Regions from separate parts of the Streptomyces sp. NPDC000229 genome, predicted to be linked through region 2. Evidence: riboswitches for the same ligand, from Rfam matches in the RefSeq annotation. Region 2 holds a riboswitch; each other region holds the start of a gene.
The links. A riboswitch is a leader RNA that binds a small molecule or an ion and turns the genes downstream of it on or off. The one in region 2 is predicted to bind cyclic di-AMP.
Positions count from the first base shown of each region.

Region 1 (5,459 bases), on a different contig from region 2:
TGCGTGGGCAGAGTGCGGTTGAGCGTGGCGGAGCGGCGGGAGGAGCTGCTGCGGGCCGCCGTCGAGCAGATCGAGGCGCGGGGGGTGGCGGCGGTCCGGATCGCCGATGTGGCATCCGCGCAGGGCGTGAGCAATGCGCTGGTCCTCTACCACTTCTCGACCAAGGAGAAGCTCGTCGCGGCCGCCTTCGCGTACGCCGCCGAGGGCGATCTCGCGCACCTGCGCCGGCTGTTGGGCCGCCGGACGACGGCGGTCCGCCGGCTGCGGGCAGCCGTGCACTGGTACGCGCCCACGGGCCGGGCCAAGGGGTGGCGCCTGTGGATCGAGGGCTGGGCGGCGGCGCTGCGCGAACCCGTGCTGAAGGAGGTCGCCCAGGACCTCGACCGGCAGTGGAAGGCGGCGCTGACGGAGGTGATCGCACAGGGCGCGGCGGCGGGCGAGTTCCGCTGCGAGGACCCCGCGGCCGCGGCCTGGCGGCTGACCGCCTTCCTGGACGGTCTGGCCGTCCAGATGACCGCGTACGCGGCGTCCTACTCCCGTGCACGCATGCTGGCGTGGGCGGACGAAGCCCTCGCCCGCGAACTCGGCCCCCCGGAGGCCCGGTCCGGCGACTCCGGCACCCGAGGCACCCGAGACCCCTGAGGCAGCTGAGGCCCGCCCGCGCCTCCCCGCACCCGCACCCGCCCTACAGCGGCAGCAGGTCCGGCCGCTTGGCCGAGACGTGGTCGCCGGACGATTCGCCGCGCAGTCGGCGGCCGATCCACGGGACCAGGTACTCGCGCGCCCACTGGACGTCGTCGCGGCGGAGTTCGAGGGGGCCGCGCGGCGGCAGCGGCGGCCAGGGCTGGTCCGGGTCGGCGGGGACGTCCACGCCGAGGACCTGGCCGGCCCGGAGGGCGACGCGCGTGTGGCCCTCGGGCGACAGGTGCAGCCGGTCGGCGTCCCAAGCGCGCCTGTCCTGCACGGTCTTGAGGGACCACAGGTCCAGCACCGGGCAGCCGTACCGGTCGGCGACGGCGCGCACATGTCCGTTGTAGGTGGCGATCTTGCCGCGCAGCCGGCGCAGCACCGGCACGGTGCGGGTGTCGAACCCGGTCGTCACCAGGACCGTGCCGACCGCGGACGTCAGGTCGGCGACGGCCCGTTCGAAGCGCTCGGCGACGTCGTCCGGGTCGCTGCCGGGCCGGATGATGTCGTTGCCGCCCGCGCAGAAGGTCACGAGGTCGGGGGCGAGTTCCTTGGCGCGCGGGACCTGCTCCTCCACGATCTGGTCGAGGAGACGCCCGCGTACGGCGAGGTTGGCGTACCGGAACTCCTCCGGCTCCGGCAGCCGGTCGGCGAGCAGCACCGCGAGGCGGTCCGCCCAGCCGACGAACGTTCCGTCGGGGCCAGGGTCTCCGACGCCCTCGGTGAAGCTGTCACCGATCGCCGCGTACGACCCGAATACGTCACTGTCTCTGAATGTCGAATCGTCTGCCACGGGAGCACATCTTTCACCCGGTGATGTGACCTACGCGACCGTAGGAGGGGTTGACGGTGGGTGATGTTTGCCACCGGTCAAGATTCACCCAAGCCGGAATACGGCTCCGCCCGGCACCGGGAGGCGGTGCCGGGCGGAGTGCGCTCCGAGGGGCAGGCGTCAGATGGAGACGCCGTGGCTCCGGAGGTAGGCCAGCGGGTCGATGTCCGAACCGTAGCTGGGGCTGGTCCGGATCTCGAAGTGGAGGTGCGGGCCGGTGGAGTTGCCGGTGGAGCCGGACAGACCGATCTGCTGACCGCCGCTCACGCTCTGGCCGGAGGAGACGGACAGCGAGGAGAGGTGGGCGTACTGCGAGTAGGTGCCGTCGGTGTGCTGGATGACGACCTCGTTGCCGTAGGCGCCGCTCCACCCGGCCGAGACGACGGTGCCCGCGCCGACGGCCTTGACGGTGGTGCCGGAGGAAGCCGCGAAGTCGACACCCGTGTGGTAACCGGAGGACCAGCTGGAGCCGGAGGCGCGGTAGGGCGTGGTGACTCCGGCGTCGACCGGGGCGGTGAAGCCCGAGCCGCTGGTCTTCGGGGCGGACTGGGCCGGGGCGGCGGCCTTGGCGGCGGAGCGGGAGGCGCGGCTCTCGGCGCGGGTGTCGTCGGCCTTGGGCTTCGCCGGGGCGGCCTTCGCGGGGGCGGCCGTGGACTTGGCACCGAGGGTGAGCTCCATGCCCGGGAGGATCAGGGACGGGTCCTCACCGATGACCTGGCGGTTGTCCTTGTACAGCTTCTGCCAGCCGCCCTTGACGTTCTTGTTCTTGGCGATCTTGGAAAGGTAGTCGCCGGCGACGACCGTGTACGTGCGCGGCGCGGCCTTCTGCGCCGGGGCGGCGGCCTTCGGGGCGGCCTTGGCGGCGGTGGCCGCGGCGGTGACGGCCTGCGGAGCGGCGGCCGGGGCGGCCTTCTCCGCGGCGTGCGCGCCGGTGGCGCCGAGCAGCGGCAGGGCGATGGCGGCGCCACCGGTACCGGCGGCGACGAAACCACGCGTGATGGAGCTGGACTTGGGACGGCGGTGCTTACCCTTCGCGGGCATGGCGTTTTCCTCTCCGGCGCCTGCGAGGTGAGCTGTCGGGTTCGGACTGGAGTTGTCCGGCCGCGTCATGGACGCGACTTCACCCCGAGCCGGTCCCGGAATTCCGGGGTCGGCGTACTACCTGGGTCCCCCGCTCCTGCCACACGTGGGTGGGTGCGAATTCCGACCGGCGGCAGGATTCGGCGGTCCGGCCGGATTGCCGTGACCGTAAGCGAGTGGGGCAGGCGTGAACAAGCCGCTGCTTTCTTCGCGGCATTCCCGGCGCTGCGACCGCCATGGAATTCCGGTCACCCTCCGTGGATTGCGGATCATGTATTCCCGTTCTGTACAAGGAAATTACGAACGGCATCCCGCCACGGACGGTCACGGTTATGACGCTGCTCACGCGGCCCTGACCATCTCCCTTACGACCAGGGCACGTTATACCCAATCCCCCAATACGGACAGAACCGTCATTCTCTGACGACTCTCCTCAATCCCTCCACCGTTGCGGTCGGATGGCGGCCAGAGGAAGGGCTTCGGACGCCCGGACGGACGAACCGCAACGAAGTGGGACAGAAGGAGCCTGGGTGGTGACGAGGACGCCACCGGCGGGTCCGCAGTCGGCCCGGCCCGGCCCGACGGGCGTGACGTGCGCATCACCGGTCGTCGGTCATGGGCAGGGGCAACGAATGTGCGACGCGCGCGGAGATTGATCGCCGGACGAACCAATGTCGTATCGTCGGACCACGACATCGTCGGCGGGCCGACGCCGACCGCAGACACGGAGGAGCCCCCGTGACGCAGCAGCTGCCGCAGGTCCCGTCGATCGAGCCCGAGCTGACCGGAGTGCGCAACTTCCGTGACGTCGGCGGGCTTCCGACGGTGGACGGCCGGCGGGTGCGGCACGGCAGGCTCTACCGCAGCGGCCACCTCGCGCACGCCACGGGCGAGGACACCGCCTTCCTGGCGGGCCTCGGGCTCCACACGATCTTCGATTTCCGCAACGCCGCCGACCAGAAGCTGGAAGGCCCCGACGTGGAGCTGCCGGGCGTACGGAATGTGAACATTCCGCTCTCCGACCCGGCCGACGGCGCGGAATTCTGGACCATGGTCCGCGACGGCGACCTCGACCAGCTGCGCTCGATCCTGGCGGACGGCAAGGCGGCGGCCCGGATGACGGCCTCGTACCGCATGATCATCAAGGAGCGTACGGCCGAGCACAGCCGGGTGCTCCACGCGCTCGCCGAGGACAGCGTCCCGGCCCTGATGCACTGCGCGGCCGGCAAGGACCGGGCGGGGCTCTCGATAGCGGTCTCCCTGCTGGCCGTCGGGGTCGAGCGCGAGGCGATCGAGGAGGACTACCTCAAGTCCAACGACCCTCGCCGCCGCTACAAGGTGCGCCGCAGCGACAATTCCCCGGCCGCCATGTCGCCGCAGGTCATGGAGCTGCTCAGCCCGCTCTTCGAGGCCCGCATCGAGTACCTGACCGCGGCCTTCTCGACGATCGAGGAGACCTGGGGCTCCACCGAGCGCTACCTGACCGAGGGACTGAAGCTCAGCCCCGAGACCCGGGAGCGGCTGCGCGAGCGTCTCCTCGACGAGAGCTGAGCCGCGCCTCAGCCGGCCCCGAGCTCGAACAGCAGGTAGAGGAAGGCCGCGAAGAGGTGGCCCGCCACCAGATAGGCGAACAGCCGGACGGCGAGCCCTCGGGGGAACGTCCGTTCCTGGGACATGGTGATCTCTCCGATCGAGGTCAGCGGCGGTGCGCGCCCGCGCCGAGGCACAGGTCGGCCGCGGCGCTCTGCATGAGGGTGTGGACGAACAACAGCTCGGCCCCGCCGCGTGTGGCCGCGGCGATACGGTGCGGGGTCAGCGAGTCGAAGTGGGCGCTGTCCCCGGGGTCGAGGACGTGCACGGCCTCCCCGAGGGCCAGGCGCACCCGGCCGCCGAGGACGTACAGCCACTCCTCCCCCGGGTGTACGCGCACGAGGTCGTCCCGCGTCGCGTACGGAACCTGGACGCGCAGCGCCTGCATGGCCCGCCCGGGGCCGCCGGCCTGGTGGTAGACCCAGCCGTCCGCCTCGGCGGGCTCGGCCCGGCCGCCCCGGACGATCGGATCGTGCTCCGGCGGCACCTCGCCCAGCAGCTCGGAGACGGTCGTACCGTAGATGCGGGCGAGACCCAGCAGCATCGGCAGCGAGGGCTGGCGGCGGCCGGTCTCCAGCCGTGACAGGTGGGCCGGGGAGAGCCCGGCGGCCCTCGCCGCGGCCTCCAGGGTCAGCCCCCGGCGCCGGCGCAGCGCCCGCAGCTGCGGCGCGACGTCCGGGACCAGGTCGGCCGTCGCGGCGTCGTCCACCGCATCGGCCGGTCCGGAGGCGCTGTCCGGTGCCACGTGTGGCCGCCCCGGGCCCGGAGAGGCTTCGGGGGAAGTGCTCATGCCTCCATTGCGCCAGGATCTTCCCTCACGGGCAAATTTCTTGCCTCAGAGGCAAAAAGGCTCAGCGGTTGGCGATGGCCTGCTTCACCAGCGTTCTGCCGAAGTCCCAGATCAGTCCGCCGCCGCTGTGCGCCTCGTCCATGACGGCCGTGAACGCCTCCACGAACCGGTCGGCCTCCCGCTCTCCGATGATCAGCGGCGGGATCAGCTTGATGACCTCCAGCCGGTCGCCCGAGACCTGGGTGAGGATGCGGTGCCGTTGCAGCAGCGGCACCACGACCATCTGCGCGAAGAGCCCCTTGCGTGCCGCCTGGAGCATCGTCCAGCGGCTGCGCAGGCTCAGCGACGACGGGCGGCCGAACTCGATGCCGATCATCAGGCCACGGCCGCGCACCTCGTGCAGCAGCTCGTAGCGGTCCACGAGCGCGGCGAGCCGTGACTTCAGCAGCTCACCGGTCCGCCGGGCGTTGGCCACGAGCT
Region 1 covers NZ_JBEPEL010000072.1:3,637-9,095, reverse strand. Annotated here, with positions in the region: gene ABT360_RS27500 (TetR/AcrR family transcriptional regulator) at 4-642, shown strand; gene ABT360_RS27495 (SGNH/GDSL hydrolase family protein) at 686-1,480, opposite strand; gene ABT360_RS27490 (M23 family metallopeptidase) at 1,640-2,560, opposite strand; cyclic di-AMP (ydaO/yuaA leader) riboswitch at 2,563-2,726, opposite strand; gene ABT360_RS27485 (tyrosine-protein phosphatase) at 3,338-4,150, shown strand; gene ABT360_RS27480 (DUF6126 family protein) at 4,159-4,275, opposite strand; gene ABT360_RS27475 (XRE family transcriptional regulator) at 4,296-4,979, opposite strand; gene ABT360_RS27470 (aspartate aminotransferase family protein) at 5,041-5,459, opposite strand, start outside.
Region 1: another riboswitch for cyclic di-AMP. It lies ahead of ABT360_RS27490 (M23 family metallopeptidase); the one in region 2 lies ahead of ABT360_RS07160 (M23 family metallopeptidase).

Region 2 (5,459 bases):
GTGTCGACGCGGATCACGCCCGCCTGCCGCAGCAGGGCCGAGACCGTGGTGTGCGGGATGCGCGTGGCCGGTACGGCGTGGCCGGGGGGCGCGCTGCCGCTGTGCCGGCCGCCCTTGACGACGACGACCGGTTTCACCGCCGCCGTGCGCCGGGCGAGCCGCGTGAACTTGCGGGGGTTGCCGATCGATTCCAGGTAGAGCAGGACGACATCGGTCTCGGGGTCGTCGTACCAGTGCTGGAGGAGGTCGTTGCCCGACACGTCCGCGCGGTTGCCCGCCGAGATGAAGGACGACAGGCCGGCACCGCGCCGGTGCAGCCCGGACAGCAGGGCGATGCCGATGGCGCCGGACTGGGTGAACAGCCCGATGCGTCCCCGCGCGGGCGGGTGCGGTGCGAGCGAGGCGTTGAGCCGCACGTCGGGCGCGGTGTTGATGATGCCGAACGCGTTGGGGCCGATGATCCGCATGCCGTACGACCGTGCCTGGCGCACCAGTTCGCGCTGACGGGCCCTGCCCTCGGCGCCCTGCTCGGCGTAACCGGCGGTGAGGACCACCAGGCCCTGTACGCCGTGTTCGCCGCAGTCGGCGACGGCCTCGGGGACCCGCTCGGCCGGTACGGCGACGACGGCGAGGTCGACGGGCTCCCCGATGTCGGCGACGGAACGGAAGGCGGGCACCCCGTCCAGCGTGGTCGTCGTTTCGGGGAGGGCGCGGTTGACGGCGTACGTACGGCCTGTGTACCCGGCGTCCAGGAGGTTGCGCAGGACCGTGCGGCCCACTCCGCCCGGGGCGCGGCCGGCCCCGATGACGGCGACGGAGCCGGGAGCGAGGAGCCGCTGCACGGACCGGGCCTCGGCGCGCTGTTCGCGGGCGCGCTGCACGGCGAGCGACCGGTCGGTGGGCTCCAGGTCGAGGTGGAGACGTACGGCGCCGTCCTCGAAGCTGCGCTTCTGGGTGTACCCGGCGTCCGTGAAGACTTTGATCATCTTGTTGTTGGCGGGCAGGACCTCGGCCGCGAACCGCCGGATGCCCCGCTCACGCGCGACCGCCGCGATGTGTTCGAGCAGCGCGGAGGCGACGCCGCGGCCCTGGTGGGCGTCCTGGACGAGGAAGGCGACCTCGGCCTCGTCGGCGGGGGCGCTCGCGGGCAGACCCTGTGCGTTGATCCGGTCGTAACGGACGGTCGCGATGAACTCGCCGCCGATGGTGGCCGCGAGACCCACGCGGTCCACGTAGTCGTGGTGGGTGAAGCGGTGCACGTCCTTGGCGGAGAGCCGGGGGTAGGGTGCGAAGAACCGGTAGTACTTCGACTCGTCCGAGACCTGCTCGTAGAAGCTGACCAGGCGCTCGGCGTCATCCGTGGTGATCGGCCTGATCCGTGCGGTGCCGCCGTCCCGCAGCACCACGTCGGCCTCCCAGTGGTCGGGGTACACGTGTTCCGGCTGATCCGACGGGGTCCGCATGGGCCCCAGGGTACGGTGCGGGCGCCGGTCGCGGAGGTGCTGTGGACAACGCAGGGTGAGGCGGGCCGGGCGGCCCGCAACGGCCCCGTGGAGGCCGGATCGAGCACCCTGCGGGACATGAGAGACTGGATTCGACAACTGGTCTAGACAACTGCCGAGACTCGAAGGGCAACACCATGGCTGAGCGCCGCGTCAACGTCGGCTGGGCCGAGGGCCTGCACGCCCGCCCCGCCTCCATCTTCGTCCGTGCCGCCACGGCCGCCGGCGTCCCCGTGACGATCGCCAAGGCCGACGGCAACCCGGTCAACGCCGCTTCGATGCTCGCGGTGCTGGGCCTGGGCGCGCAGGGCGGCGAGGAGATCGTGCTCGCTTCGGACGCGGAGGGCGCGGACGCCGCCCTGGACCGTCTGGCCAAGCTGGTCGCCGAAGGTCTCGAGGAGCTCCCCGAGACCGTCTGACCTCCCGGTCACCCTTGCAGCACCGCGGAGCCGTACCCCTGGGAAACCGGGCGGTACGGCTCCGCTTTTTGCCGCCGCCGGTCCTTGCACGGCGCGGCCCGGCATCGGGCGCCGTCGGGCCGTTTCGGGAGCTCGGGCATTCTCCGCGGCCGAGCACGGCGGAGACTTTCCGATTCCGGGCCCCACCCGATTTTCGGGGTGAGGCGTCCCTCTTTTACGGCACGCGTCATTTTCGGGCAGGGGAAATTACCGCCGAGAATTCCCCTGCCTTTGTATACGGTGCCGCTGTTAATTGCGGGCGCTCGCGGTGTTTACGCGATGTTGCGAAGTCCTCACAACCCGGCCGCCCGACCGCTCCGACCGGCCCGGCCGCTCCGGGCGGCGCAGCCGGTGCGCGGTCACGGTGCGCTCGACGTGGAGGGCGGTGAGGGCGCGGGCGCGTTCGGCGTCGCCGCGGGCCACGGCGTCCACGATCGCGCCGTACTCGGCCCACGCCTCCATCGGCCGGGCGGGCTGTTCGACGGCGTACATCCAGGCGATCTTGTGCCGGAGCTGGGTCAGCAGCGCCGTCAGCGCCGCGCTGCCGGCCGCCTGGGCGAGCGTCTCGTGGAACCAGGCGCCCAGCGAGCGGAGGTCCTCCCCCTGGCCTCGACGGGCCCGTTCCTGGCCGAGCCTGACCAGGCCGCGCAGCACCTTCAGGTGCGCCTCGGTGCGGCGCTGGGCCGCGCGCGCGGCGCCCAGCGGCTCCAGCAGCGTTCGCATCTCCAGCAGGTCGGCCGCCTCCTGCTCGGTGGGCTCGGCGACGCACGCGCCGACATGGCGGCGGGTGGTGACGAAGCCCTCCGACTCCAGGGTGCGCAGCGCCTCGCGGACCGGAACACGGGAGACGCCGTAACGGCGGGCCAGCTGCTCCTCGGTGAGCCGGCTGCCGCGCTCGAACACGCCGGTGACGATGTCGTCGCGGATCGCCGTGCATACCGAGTGCGCTGGAATGCGCATACCAGAACCCCCAACTTGATCCGCGCGAAACTCAGCCGATTGACGCCTGTCGAGTGACTCTATTGCAGAGGGCCGGAATTTCCGATAGCCACCAGGATTCCATGGAGTTCTTTTTGGCCAGAAGCCCCCGCCGGATGCCGTGGGATGACGAAGGCCCCGGTTCGCATCCCGAACCAGGGCCTTCACCGAACAGCGGAAGGGGTCAGACGTTGACGCCGTGCGAGCGCAGGTACGCGATGGGGTCGATGTCCGAGCCGTACTCGGCGCTCGTACGGGCCTCGAAGTGGAGGTGCGGGCCGGACGAGTTGCCGGTCGAGCCGGAGAGGCCTATCTGCTGGCCCGGCATCACGCTCTGGCCGACCGAGACGTTGACCGACGACAGGTGGCCGTACTGGGTGTACGTGCCGTCGTTCATCTTGATCACCACGTTGTTGCCGTACGCGCCGCCCCAGCCCGCCTCGACGACGGTGCCCGCGCCCACGGAGACCACACGCGAGCCCGAGGCGGCGTGGAAGTCGATACCGGTGTGGCTGCCGGAGGACCACATGGCGCCACCGGTCTGGTAGCCGGTGCTGACGTAGGTGCCCGCGATCGGCAGCTGGAAGGCGTTCAGCCGCTGGCGCTCGGCCTCGCGGTCGGCGCGCTCCTTGGCATCGCGGGCGGCCTTCACCCGGGCCTCGGCCTTGCGCTTCGCCTCCGCCTCGGCCTTCGCCTGGGCGGCGGCCTTGGCGGCGGCCTCCTGGGCCTCCAGCTCCTGGGCCTCGGCCTGGGCGTCGACCTGCTCGGCGAGCGTGTCGGTGATGACCGCCTGGTTGAGGCCGGTGTCCTCGAACGAGCCGGGGGCGGCGTCCGGGGCGGCGGCCAGCGCCGGGGAAGCGAGGGTTCCGATGACGCCGGTGGTGGCGAGGGCCGCGACTCCGGCGACGTGTGCGCTCTTACGGCTCAGGCGGCTCGGGGCACGGTGCTTCCCGGTGGCACGGGTGAACGCCATGAAGTGGCTGGTCCTTTCCTTCCTTCTCGCCTACCGGGTTAGCTGACGGGTTCGGAGCAGGAAGGTCTCCTACGGGCCCCTCCGCACGGGTGCGAAGGCGTCCGATTCACCCCAGGGACTTCGTGGGTCCCCGGCTCCCCAGGCTCGCGCCTGATGGGGACTCGGCGATCGCTGCCCGGTGCCGCGGGTGCGGCGGGTACCGGTCGGGCAGCGCATCAGACGCTAAGCGGCCGATCTTTCAATCACCAAACAGACACGGTTTTTTGTAGCGCACGCCACAGGGCAGACACCGAACCTCCGCAACAAATCGGACATATGACTGGACCCCGGCATCGGGTGATGCCGGGGTCCTGAACCGGTTCGCGGGAAGGCCCGTGTCAATCAGCCGGTGACAACCGTCACTTCGCCGATCCCGAGCGCCTCGACGGGCTCCTTGATCTGAGCCGCGTCGCCGACGAGGACCGTCACCAGACGGTCCACCGGGAAGGCGCTGACGACCGCCGCGGTGGCCTCCACGGTGCCCGTCTCGGCGAGCCGGGCGTACAACTGGGCCTGGAAGTCGTCCGGGAGGTGCTGCTCGACCTGGTCGGCGAGGGTGCCCGCGACGGAGGCGGCCGTCTCGTACTTGAGCGGGGCGACACCCACCAGGTTCTGGACGGCCGTCTCGCGCTCCGCGTCGGTCAGGCCCTCGGCGGCGAGGGTGCGCAGCACCTTCCACAGGTCGTCGAGCGCCGGACCCGTGTGGGGCGTGTCCACCGAGCCGCTGATGGCGAGCATGGCCGCGCCGCCCTCCGGGCCGGAGCGCAGCACCTGACCGAACGCCCGTACGCCGTAGGTGTAGCCCTTCTCCTCGCGCAGGACCTTGTCCAGGCGGGAGGTGAGGGTGCCGCCCAGGCAGTAGGTGCCGAGCACCTGGGCCGGCCAGACGCGGTCGTGCCGGTCGGGGCCGATCCGTCCGATGAGCAGCTGCGTCTGTACGGCGCCGGGGCGGTCGACGATGACGACGCGGCCGGTGTCGTCGGCCGTCACGGGGGGTACGGGGCGGGGCTCGGCGCTGTCGCCGGTCCAGGCGCCGATGGTGTCCGCGAGCACCGCGTCGAGGTCGACACCGGTGAAGTCGCCGACGACGACCGCGGTGGCGGTGGCGGGGCGGATGTGGGCCTCGTAGAAGGCGCGTACGGCCGCGGCGTCGATCCGGGCGACGGTCTCCTCCGAGCCCTGGCGGGGACGCGACATCCGGGAGGTGGCCGGGAACAGCTCCTTGGACAGCTGCATGGCGGCACGGCGGGCCGGGTTGGCGATCTCGTGCGGGATCTCGTCGAGCCGGTTGCGGACGAGGCGCTCGACCTCGCTGTCGGCGAAGGCGGGGGCCCGCAGCGCTTCGGCGACCAGCCCGAGGGCCTTGCCGAGCCGGGAGACCGGGACCTCGAGGGAGACCCGTACGCCGGGGTGGTCGGCGTGTGCGTCGAGGGTGGCGCCGCAGCGCTCCAGTTCGGCGGCGAACTCCTCGGCCGAGTGCTTGTCGGTGCCCTCGGACAGGGCCCGCGC
Region 2 covers NZ_JBEPEL010000008.1:50,330-55,788, forward strand. Annotated here, with positions in the region: gene ABT360_RS07145 (bifunctional acetate--CoA ligase family protein/GNAT family N-acetyltransferase) at 1-1,463, opposite strand, end outside; gene ABT360_RS07150 (HPr family phosphocarrier protein) at 1,640-1,921, shown strand; gene ABT360_RS07155 (GntR family transcriptional regulator) at 2,210-2,920, opposite strand; gene ABT360_RS07160 (M23 family metallopeptidase) at 3,123-3,911, opposite strand; cyclic di-AMP (ydaO/yuaA leader) riboswitch at 3,925-4,088, opposite strand; gene ABT360_RS07165 (M16 family metallopeptidase) at 4,293-5,459, opposite strand, start outside.

Region 3 (5,459 bases), on a different contig from region 2:
CCACCGCAAGCGGGAGAACCCGGGGGACGACCTGATCTCGGGGCTCATCAGGGCCTCGGACCACGGTGAGCACCTCACCGAGAACGAGGCCGCCGCGATGGCGTTCATCCTGTTGTTCGCGGGCTTCGAGACGACGGTCAACCTCATCGGCAACGGCGTGTACGCGCTGCTGCGCAACCCCGGCCAGCGCGAACGCCTCCAGGCCTCCCTCGCCGCCGGTGAGCGCGGGCTGCTGGAGACCGGGGTCGAGGAACTGCTGCGCTACGACGGGCCGGTGGAGCTGGCGACCTGGCGGTTCGCGACCGAGCCGCTCACCCTGGGCGGCGAGCGGATCGCGGCCGGCGACCCCGTCCTCGTCGTGCTCGCCGCGGCCGACCGTGACCCCGCACGGTTCGACGAGCCGGACACGCTCGACCTGGCGCGGCGCGACAACCAGCACCTGGGGTACGGGCACGGGATCCACTACTGCCTCGGCGCGCCGCTCGCCCGGCTGGAGGGGCAGACCGCGCTCGCGACGCTGCTGACCCGCCTGTCCGATCTCCGGCTTGCGGGGGATCCATCCGATTTGCGGTGGCGTGGCGGGCTCATTATGCGTGGACTGCGTACGCTCCCGGTCGAGTTCACCCCCTTTGTGACACACGTCAGCTGACGGATCGTCATTTCTGTGATCTTCGCGTGATCTCCGCTGCATCGACTTGTGACTGACGTTCGAATGCCGCTACGTTCACCGTCACCTCAGCAGTCACGCGAAAGGCAGCACCGCATGCGCTCCGGGAACGGCCGGCACCGACGACCCCGTCAAGCCCCCGCCATCGTCGTCGCGGCAGGGGTGACCGGATCCGCCATCGCGCTCCCGCTGCTCGGCGCGGGTTCCGCGTCCGCGGCGGACGCCACCACCTGGGACCGGGTGGCCGAATGCGAGTCCGGCGGCATGTGGAGCGCGGATCTCGGCAACGGCTTCTACGGCGGCCTGCAGATGTCGCAGGAGACCTGGGAGTCGTACGGAGGCCTCGCCCACGCCGCTCGCCCCGACCTCGCCAGCCGCGGCGAGCAGATAGCCGTCGCCGAGAAGGTCTACGCCGCGACGGGCGTCAAGGCGTGGGAGACCTGCGCCCCCATCGCGGGCCTGGGGGGCGCCACCGCCTCGCCCGACGCCGACCCCACCGGCACCGCCCCGGCCACGCCCGAGGCGACGGATCCGGCCGAGACGTTCGAGGACCCGGGCGCGCCCGAGGCGGCGAAGCCGTCCGGGGCGACCGACCCGGTCGGGACGCTCCTGCCCACGGAGCCCGCCCCGGCGACGCCCGGCGCGCCGCAGAGCCCCGCGCCCGGCACCGGCAAGCACCGCGGCGAGGCGGCCAAGGAGGAGACGCCGGTGACGGAGCCGGTCGCCCCGGCCGACCCCACGGCCCCGGCCGACCCCACGGCCCCGGTCGACCCCACCGCGCCGGTCACCCCCGCCGCACCCGAGGGTGAAAGCGCCATCAAGCCCACCGATCCCGCCGATACCGGCAATTCGGTCACCGATCGCGAAAAGGACGCCCACGCCTCACGGGGTGACGGCGCTTCACGCGACCCGGGAAGCGTCGAGCCCGGCGCGTACACGGTCCGCCCCGGCGACAGCCTCTGGACCATCGCGGACGAGCACAAGGTCTCCGGCGGCTGGTCGGCCCTCTATGAGGCCAACCGGGACACCCTCGGCACCGACCCCGACCTCATCCTCCCTGGGCAGAGCCTTGAACTGACGACGGATCAGCCGTAGGTATCAGCCTGTATGTCCGGTTCCGGGGGAGTGAGACATGAATCTCTTCACCCCAACCGGCGCCCCGCGGCCGACCGAACCGCACAATCCGCCCGTCACCTGCGTAAACGCCCGTCAAGGGCAGGTGTATAAGGGTTGATTGACCCGGATGTCCGTCTTTGAACTTCGGGGTGGTCTGTGTCTACGGTCGTGACCGCTCGCCATCGCGGGCCCCATCGACCGGAACGCCGAATCCTGCCGCCGGTCGACGGGAACAGTCGTCGCGTCATGCGCCGAAGGCAGGAGCGGGGGACCCAAGGTAAGTGCCGGGCCCGGCCATGGAGACATGGCACGGAACCGGCTTGGGGTGAAGCCGCGCGCACCGGGAGTGCCGCGCGGCCGGGCCACTCACTCGCCCGAACCCGACAGCTCACCTCGTAGGCGTCGGTGAGGAGATGTCCCATGCTGTTTTCCGGCAAGGCCAAGCACCGTCGCCCCTCCAAGGCCGCCCGATTCGCCGCGTTCGCCGGTATCACCGGTGTCGCCGTCGCCGCCCCGCTGATGGGCGCCACGACCGCCTCGGCCGCCACCGCCGCCGAGTGGGAGAAGGTCGCCCAGTGCGAGTCCGGCGGCAACTGGTCCATCAACACGGGCAACGGCTACTACGGCGGCCTGCAGTTCTCGGCCTCCACCTGGGCCGCGTACGGCGGCACCGCGTACGCCTCGACCGCCGACCAGGCCTCCAAGTCCCAGCAGATAGAGATCGCCGAGAAGGTCCTCGCCGGCCAGGGCAAGGGTGCCTGGCCGAGCTGCGGCGTCGGCCTGTCCAACGCCTCGTACGACGGCGGCGCCGAGCAGGCCCAGCCTCAGCAGGAGCGCAAGGCCGAGCAGCCCACCACGCGCAGCGAGCAGCGCACCGCGCCCAAGGCCGAGGCCGCGCCGAAGGCCGAGTCCAAGAAGACCGTCACCACCCCGACCGGCAAGAAGGTCGAGAAGGGCGACGGCGAGTACAAGGTGAAGGCCGGCGACACGCTCAGCACCATCGCCGCCGAGAAGAAGGTCGCGGGCGGCTGGGAGAAGCTCTTCCAGCTGAACGAGGACATCGTCGACGACGCCGACCTGATCTACCCGGGCCAGCAGCTCCACCTGAGCTGACCCCCTGCGGGACCACCCCGGTCCGGCGCGCCCTTCCCCCGTGCGCGCCGGACCGGGGTTTCCCGTTCCGCCCTCCTGAGCGGCCCCCCGCACACCCTGGCTACCAGTCGGTAAGTTTCGCGGCGTTTTGCCCGCAATGCCGACGCGTGAGCCCTTTTTCGTCCCAGGAGGCGGGCGTCGGCTGGTCACGGCCCCCGGGCCGGTTAGGCTCTTGCCGCAAGGCCAAAGAGACCCTGCACCACCATGCGTCACATCTTGCGTCACATCCCAGAAGGAGATGCTCGTGCCGTCCATCGACGTCGTCGTAGCCCGGGAAATCCTGGACTCCCGAGGCAACCCCACGGTCGAGGTCGAGGTCGGCCTCGACGACGGCAGCACCGGCCGTGCTGCCGTTCCGTCCGGTGCCTCCACCGGAGCGTTCGAGGCCCTCGAGCTCCGCGACGGTGACAAGGACCGTTACCTCGGCAAGGGTGTCGAGAAGGCCGTCCTCGCCGTCATCGAGCAGATCGGCCCGGAGCTCGTCGGCTACGACGCCACCGAGCAGCGGCTGATCGACCAGGCGATGTTCGACCTGGACGCCACCCCGGACAAGTCGTCGCTCGGCGCCAACGCCATCCTCGGCGTCTCCCTCGCCGTCGCCCACGCCGCCTCCGAGGCGTCCGACCTGCCGCTGTTCCGCTACCTGGGCGGCCCGAACGCGCACCTGCTGCCCGTTCCGATGATGAACATCCTGAACGGCGGCTCGCACGCCGACTCCAACGTGGACATCCAGGAGTTCATGATCGCGCCCATCGGCGCGGAGTCCTTCTCCGAGGCCCTGCGCTGGGGCGCCGAGGTCTACCACACCCTGAAGAAGGTCCTGAAGGAGAAGGGTCTCTCCACGGGTCTGGGCGACGAGGGCGGCTTCGCCCCGAACCTGGAGTCCAACCGCGCCGCGCTCGACCTCATCCTGGAGGCCATCAAGCAGGCCGGTTACGCTCCGGGCAAGGACATCGCCCTGGCGCTCGACGTCGCCGCGTCCGAGTTCTACAAGGACGGCGCCTACGAGTTCGAGGGCAAGTCCCGCTCGGCCGCCGAGATGACGGACTACTACGCCGAGCTCGTCGACGCGTACCCGCTGGTCTCCATCGAGGACCCGCTGTTCGAGGACGACTGGGACGGCTGGAAGACCATCACCGAGAAGCTGGGTTCCAAGGTCCAGCTCGTCGGCGACGACCTGTTCGTCACCAACCCGGAGCGCCTGGCGCGCGGCATCGAGGAGAACGCCGCCAACGCCCTGCTGGTCAAGGTCAACCAGATCGGTTCGCTGACCGAGACCCTGGACGCCGTCGAGATGGCCCAGCGCAACGGCTTCAAGTGCATGATGTCGCACCGCTCCGGTGAGACCGAGGACGTCACCATCGCCGACCTGGCCGTCGCCACCAACTGCGGCCAGATCAAGACCGGCGCCCCGGCCCGCTCCGAGCGCGTCGCCAAGTACAACCAGCTGCTGCGCATCGAGGAGATCCTCGACGACGCCGCGGTGTACGCGGGCCGCTCGGCCTTCCCGCGCTTCAAGGGCTGATCACCGGTCCCGGTCGCACAGCCCGGTTACCTACGTCCCCGGCCACGGTCCCGTACCGTGTCCGGGGACGTACGTACGTAACGGGCAAGGGGAGGCGGGTACAACACATGGCCCGGGACCGGTTCTCCACCGCGACCAGGCTGCGACTGCTCGGCGAGCAGACCGCCGCCCGCGTCTACCGCTCCCAGAGCCGACGGCACGACCGCCGCTCCCGGCTCACCGGCCGCGCGGCGTTCCTCGCGCTCGTCGTCTGCTCGCTGGTGGTGGCCCTGGCCTACCCGATGCGCCAATGGGTGTCCCAGCGCGCCGAGATCGCCGAGCAGCAGCGGCTGGCGGCCGAGGCGAGCGAGCGTGTCGAACGGTTGCGCGACGAGAAGGCGCGGCTCCAGGACGACGCGTACATCAAGCGCCTCGCCCGCGAGCACCTGCACTACGTACTCCCCGGGGAGACCGGCTACACGGTCATCGACCCCGACGCGGCGCGCGAGCGCCGCACCGACCAGGGCGCGGCCGACCGCCCCTGGTACTCCAACCTCTGGGACGGCGTGGACACCGCCGACCGCACCGACCGCAAGTAGAACCCAAGGCAGGCATGGAAACGCCCCCTCCGCAGACCGAACACACCGAGCCCACCGAGGCGGACGTCGCGGCGTTCAAGGAACAGCTCGGCCGTCCGCCGCGCGGCCTGCGCGCCATCGCGCACCGCTGCCCGTGCGGCAACCCGGACGTGGTGGAGACCGCGCCCCGGCTCCCCGACGGCACGCCGTTCCCGACGACGTACTACCTCACCTGCCCGCGCGCGGCCTCCGCGATCGGCACGCTGGAGGCGAACGGCGTCATGAAGGAGATGAGCGAGCGGCTCGGACGCGACCCGGAGCTCGCCGCCGCCTACCGCGCCGCGCACGAGGACTACATCGCGCGCCGCGACGCCATCGAGGTCCTGGAGGGCTTCCCGAGCGCCGGCGGCATGCCGGACCGCGTGAAGTGCCTGCACGTGCT
Region 3 covers NZ_JBEPEL010000011.1:51,992-57,450, reverse strand. Annotated here, with positions in the region: gene ABT360_RS09000 (cytochrome P450 family protein) at 1-649, shown strand, start outside; gene ABT360_RS08995 (transglycosylase family protein) at 830-1,762, shown strand; cyclic di-AMP (ydaO/yuaA leader) riboswitch at 2,023-2,200, shown strand; gene ABT360_RS08990 (transglycosylase family protein) at 2,204-2,896, shown strand; gene eno (phosphopyruvate hydratase) at 3,180-4,460, shown strand; gene ABT360_RS08980 (FtsB family cell division protein) at 4,568-5,038, shown strand; gene ABT360_RS08975 (DUF501 domain-containing protein) at 5,053-5,459, shown strand, end outside.
Region 3: another riboswitch for cyclic di-AMP. It lies ahead of ABT360_RS08990 (transglycosylase family protein); the one in region 2 lies ahead of ABT360_RS07160 (M23 family metallopeptidase).

Region 4 (5,459 bases), on a different contig from region 2:
CGCCGCGGGCGACGGCCAGGACCAGGACCAGGGCCAGGGCCAGGACCGGGGACCCGGCGCGGGGCGTGGCCGGGGCGACGGCGCGGGAATGGCCGCGGGCACGGGCGAAGGGTCCGGCGCCGGGGCCGGGCCGGGCACCTTGTCCGTCGGCGGCCGCCCCTAGCGACCGGGCTGCTGCCGGCGGACGCCGCCGTACGTGGTCGCGCCGCCGCGCGGCGGCGCGCTCAGGCCACGCGGGTCGCGCCCGCCCACGGCATCTCGTCGATCGGCGCGATCCGTACCGGGGCGCCCGGCCGAGGGGCGTGGATCATCTTGCCGTCGCCGACGTAGAGGCCGACGTGGCTGATGCCCGAGTAGAAGAACACCAGGTCGCCGGGGGCCAGCGCGGAGCGGGACACGCGCCGGCCGGCGTCGATCTGGCTGTACGTGGTGCGGGGCAGCGACACTCCGGCGGAGCGCCAGGCGGCCTGGATGAGCCCCGAGCAGTCGAAGGCCGACGGCCCGGTGGCACCCCACACGTACGGCTTGCCCAAGGCTCCGTACGCGTACGAGACCGCCTGCGCTGCCCGCGGGTTGGGCGCCGGGACAGGGGTCCGGGGCGCGCCGCGGGAGTCGCTCCGGGAGGCCCGGGCCGACGTGCCGTCGTACGCGGCGCGCTGGGCGGCGGTGAGCCGGTCCAGGAGCTTCTCGGCGGCGGCGATCCGGCCCTGGACGGTCGCCTTGTGCCGGGCCAGCTCGGCCTGTTGGGCCGTCAGCTCGCGCAGCCGGCCGGTGGCCTCCGCGCGCAGCCGGGCGAGCTCGGTGACCTGGCTGCGCGCGGCGGTGACGGCCGTGGCCTGGCGGTCGCCGACCCGGTCCGCGAGGGCGGCGCCCCGGAGGTACGCGTCGGGGTCGCTGGAGAGCGCGAGCTGGGCGGCGGGGTCGAGGCCGCCGTTGCGGTACTGGGCGGTTGCTATGGAGCCGAGCGCGTTGCGGGCGGTGTTGAGGCGGGCGGTCCGGCGGGCGGCCTCGTCGCGCAGGGCGTCCAATGACGCCTCGGCCCGCTTCACCTGCTCCTTGACGCCGTTGTACCTCTCGGTGGCCTCCTCGGCCTCCCGGTACAGCCGGTCGGCCTTGGCCTTGACCTGGGCGGGGGTGAGGTGGGGTTCGGCGTACCCGGAACCCTCGAAGGCGGTGGCGGCGGCCGCCCCGGCGAGTGCCAGGGTCACGGCCGCGCGGCCGCTCAACGGGTGCTGCTTCGGTTTCCGGTGCGCTGCCACGGGGGCGCTCACTTTCCTTCGGCGGGGTCGGGCCTGGGGGAGGACGCTAAACCTGGGAGTCACGGCCGAGCGGCGGCATGACCGCAATTGGCCGCAAGTGAGGGTTCGGGAGCGGATTCGGAAGGGGCCACGGTCTCGGAATCCTGCATTCCGTATCAGCTGCGACCGATGCGACGAATGAGGCGACCCTGGCCGGAGACCGGTGGTATTGCCCCGGCTAGGCTCCGCCCCATGGACGTACTCATCAATGTCTTCGTCGCGCTGCACGTCATCGGTATCGCCGCCCTCCTGGGTGGATTCCTGACCCAGATGAAGGCGATGGGCGAGGGTGCGGCACGCTTCGGCCCGGCGATGCTGCACGGCGCGCTGACCATGCTGGTCACGGGAGTGGTCCTGGTCGGCCTCAACCAGGCGGACGACCAGACCGTGAACAACATCAAGATCGGTGTGAAGCTGGCCGTCCTGGTCGTCATCCTCGGCCTGGTCTACGTCAAGCGGGACGAGGAGCGGGTCGACAAGGCGGCCTTCGGAGCCGTGGGCGGCCTGACCATGGCCAACATCTTCATCGCCACCCTCTGGACCTGATCGCCCGTCAGGCGCCCCGGGCGGCCGCCTCCTCGATGAGGTCCGCCGCCCGCCGCAGCCCGTCCCGCTCCCGGATCACCGCCCCCGCCGCGGTCGGCCGCTCGCGCAGAGACGTGTCGCCGAACAGCCGCTCCAGGGCGCCGGTCAGCTCCTCGTCCGTGAACCGGTAGGTGTCCAGCCGGGCACCGAAGCCCAGGTCGGCGAGGTCCGGCGGCAGGCTGAAGGCCTCGTCCGTCTCCCGTACGCACGAGTCCAGGCGGTGCCAGTGCGGCGGCAGCACGCGCGCGTAGTCGGCTGCCTCGGGATACACGTACAGGTTCGTGTCCGCCTCGTGGATGAACTCCAGGTCCGGCAGGGGCGGCGCCCCCTGTTCGGTCACCCAGGCGCTGAAGCCGGCCCACAGCTCCCGGCGCGTACGGTCGTACTCGGCCCGGAAGGCCGCCCAGCCGGAGTCGTCGCCGGCCGGGTAACCGGAGAAGGCGTGCGGGACGTTCCGCAAGCCGACCTCCGAGCAGCTCGGTACCTGGATCAAGCCGGTCTGGTGCCGGGGCTCTTGATCTCCAGCGGATTGCAGGAGGTGACCGGAGGAGCTGGTCTCGGGTGCCCGTTACTGCGAGCCTCGGCTGAAGGCGGTACTCCGGAGCGGTGTCCCGTACGAAGTCCTTCCAGAACCGGCCCGCGTCCCCCTCCTCCCCCTGTGGGGGAGGAGCGAGACGGACGAGGTCCTCCTCCAACCCGAGCGCGCTGAGGCCCCCCCGCCAGGACGCCTCGGCGGCGAACATCACCCGGTGGCCACGGCGCCGCAGCACGTCCGCGATCCCGACGCGGTTGTTCGTCGGCCCGTACGCGGTCTCCGGTACGAACAGAACGGTCAGCCGGCGGTGATCGGTCATGGTTCCCCCGCGGTCATGGTTCCCCCGCGGTCATGGTTCCCCCGCGGTCATGTCGGTCAGGTCATGTCAGGCCGGACGCACGCAGCTGTGGATGGGCATGTAGTGGATGGACTCCTCGCGGACGACCTCACCGGGCCGGGGGGCGTGGATCATCCGTCCGTCGCCCCTGTAGACGCCCACGTGGCTGATGTCGTCGTGGAAGAACACCAGGTCGCCGGGGCGCAGGTCCTCCGTCGCGACCCTGGTCCCGGCCCACACCTGCTCCCAGGCCGTACGAGGGAGGTCGACCCCCGCCGCCCGCCACGCGGCCTGGGTGAGCCCGGAGCAGTCGTACGAGCTCGGGCCGGTCGCGCCCCACACGTACGGCTTGCCGATCTGGGCCTCGGCGAAGGCGAGGACCTCGCGGGCCTTGGCGGTGTAGCCGCTGTCGTCCTCCGGGTGCCCGTGCGGGTACGGGTGCGGCTGGGGCTGAGGCTGAGGCGTGGGCGGCGACTGCGCCTCGGGCGGGTGCGGCTGGTGCGGCTGGTGCTGTGGCTGCTCCTGGTGCAGCTCGTGGCGCGTGCGGGCCTCTGCCGCCTCGGCCCGCGCCCGCTCCTCGGCCGTCAGCCGAGCCAGCAGCACCCGTGCCTCTCCCAGCTTCCGCTGCACGGCCTGCTTGGTGGTGCGGAGGGAGGCCTGCGAGGCGGTGAGCGACTCCAGCTTCCGCATCGCCTCCGCCCGCTGCTCCGCGGCCTCGGCCTGCTCGGACCGGTGGTCGGTGAGCGTCTCGTGCCGGTGGTCGGTCAGCCGCGTCCCGTCCACGAGCGCCTGCGGGGCGTCCGGGAAGACCACCGACGCGGTCGGGGCCGGCCCGCCCGAGCGGTACTGGGTGGCCGCGTCGCCGCCGAGGGTGCGGCGGGACTCGTTCAGGACGTCCGTACGCGCGACGTCCGTACGCGCGACGTCCGTACGCCCGGCGTCCGTACGCCCGGCGTCCGTACGCCCGGCCGTGTCGTCGAGCATCCCGCCGGCCCGGCGCCGCTGCTGGTCCGTGGCCTCCTTGGCCTTCTTGTACTGCTGCGTCGCCGTGCCCGCCTGCCGGTAGAGGTCGTCGACCTTTCTCTGTACCTCCTCGACCGTCGGTCCCCGGTCGGGGTCGCCCGGCGCACCCGGCGCGGCGGTCGCGCTCTGTGACGACAGGAGCGTGACCGAGGCCAGGGCGGCGGCCGTCGTGACCCCGACGGCGGGGGAGTGGGCATGCAGGGTCTGCAAGGTGCGCGTTGTGCGCGGCTTGCGATGCGACGCCAAGGCCGGCATCTCCTTCCGTGGACCGCCTACCGGGTCAGCTGTCAGGTTCGGGCGGAACTGGAAGGTGCCCTACGGCCGTGCCCGAGCGGCTGCAGGCCGATTCACCTCGGTCGTACGTGGTGGGTCCCCGGTTCCGAACTGCCGTGGAGGCAGCACGAATTCGGCGTGGGCGATCCGATTGGCGTGGTTCGCCGAAGAGAGAACGGACCGCTTGGGCGAGCACGCTAGCCAACCTGTGGTGGTGCTGTGAAGGTTGATGTTCGATATGCCCGATACGTATTCGTGACCTTGGCGTGATGTCGTCGACTCGGTACGGAGCGTGACGAATCGGGCCTGTTCTCGGCGCATCCGCCGTTCGTCCACGGCTGTCAGTGGGGCGGCCTAGACTCGATAGGCGATGAGCAGCCTCTTTGACGACAGCTTCCTGGCGGACCTCCGGAACCACACCTCCGAGGAGCCCCCGCCGCCCGAGGACTCCGAGGGCCCCGGGCACGGCCCGGCCGCGGAGGAGGTCCCCCACGACCTCTTCGGGGACCGCTTCGACGTGCCCCCGGCCCGGGACGCCCACTACCGCGACGGCGCCCCGCGCCCCGTCGTGGACCCCGCCGCGCTGCTGGAGGGGCTGAACGACCAGCAGCGCGCCGCCGTCGTGCACACCGGCTCGCCGCTGCTCATCGTCGCCGGTGCCGGGTCGGGCAAGACCCGGGTGCTGACCCACCGCATCGCCCACCTGCTGGCGACCCGGCACGTCCACCCGGGCCAGATACTGGCGATCACCTTCACCAACAAGGCCGCCGGCGAGATGAAGGAGCGCGTCGAGCAGCTCGTCGGCCCGCGCGCCAACGCCATGTGGGTCATGACCTTCCACAGCGCGTGCGTCCGCATCCTGCGCCGCGAGTCGAAGAAGCTCGGCTTCACCTCGTCCTTCTCGATCTACGACGCCGCCGACTCCAAGCGGCTGATGGCGCTGGTCTGCCGCGATCTGGACCTCGACCCCAAGCGCTTCCCGCCGAAGTCGTTCAGCGCCAAGATCTCGAATCTGAAGAACGAGCTGATCGACGAGGAGACCTTCGCCGACCAGGCCGCCGACGGCTTCGAGAAGACGCTCGCCGAGGCGTACCGGATGTACCAGGCGCGGCTGCGCGAGGCCAACGCCCTGGACTTCGACGACATCATCATGACGACGGTCCACCTGCTCCAGGCGTTCCCGGACGTCGCCGAGCACTACCGCCGCCGCTTCCGCCACGTACTCGTCGACGAGTACCAGGACACCAACCACGCCCAGTACACGCTCGTACGCGAACTGGTGGGCACCGGTTACGAGGACCTGGACCCGGCCGAGCTGTGCGTCGTCGGTGACGCCGACCAGTCGATCTACGCCTTCCGGGGTGCGACCATCCGCAACATCCTCCAGTTCGAGGAGGACTACCCGGAG
Region 4 covers NZ_JBEPEL010000002.1:146,847-152,305, forward strand. Annotated here, with positions in the region: gene ABT360_RS02225 (alpha/beta hydrolase) at 1-163, shown strand, start outside; gene ABT360_RS02230 (C40 family peptidase) at 225-1,259, opposite strand; gene ABT360_RS02235 (hypothetical protein) at 1,491-1,844, shown strand; gene ABT360_RS02240 (hypothetical protein) at 1,852-2,376, opposite strand; gene ABT360_RS02245 (C40 family peptidase) at 2,804-4,033, opposite strand; cyclic di-AMP (ydaO/yuaA leader) riboswitch at 4,032-4,200, opposite strand; gene pcrA (DNA helicase PcrA) at 4,422-5,459, shown strand, end outside.
Region 4: another riboswitch for cyclic di-AMP. It lies ahead of ABT360_RS02245 (C40 family peptidase); the one in region 2 lies ahead of ABT360_RS07160 (M23 family metallopeptidase).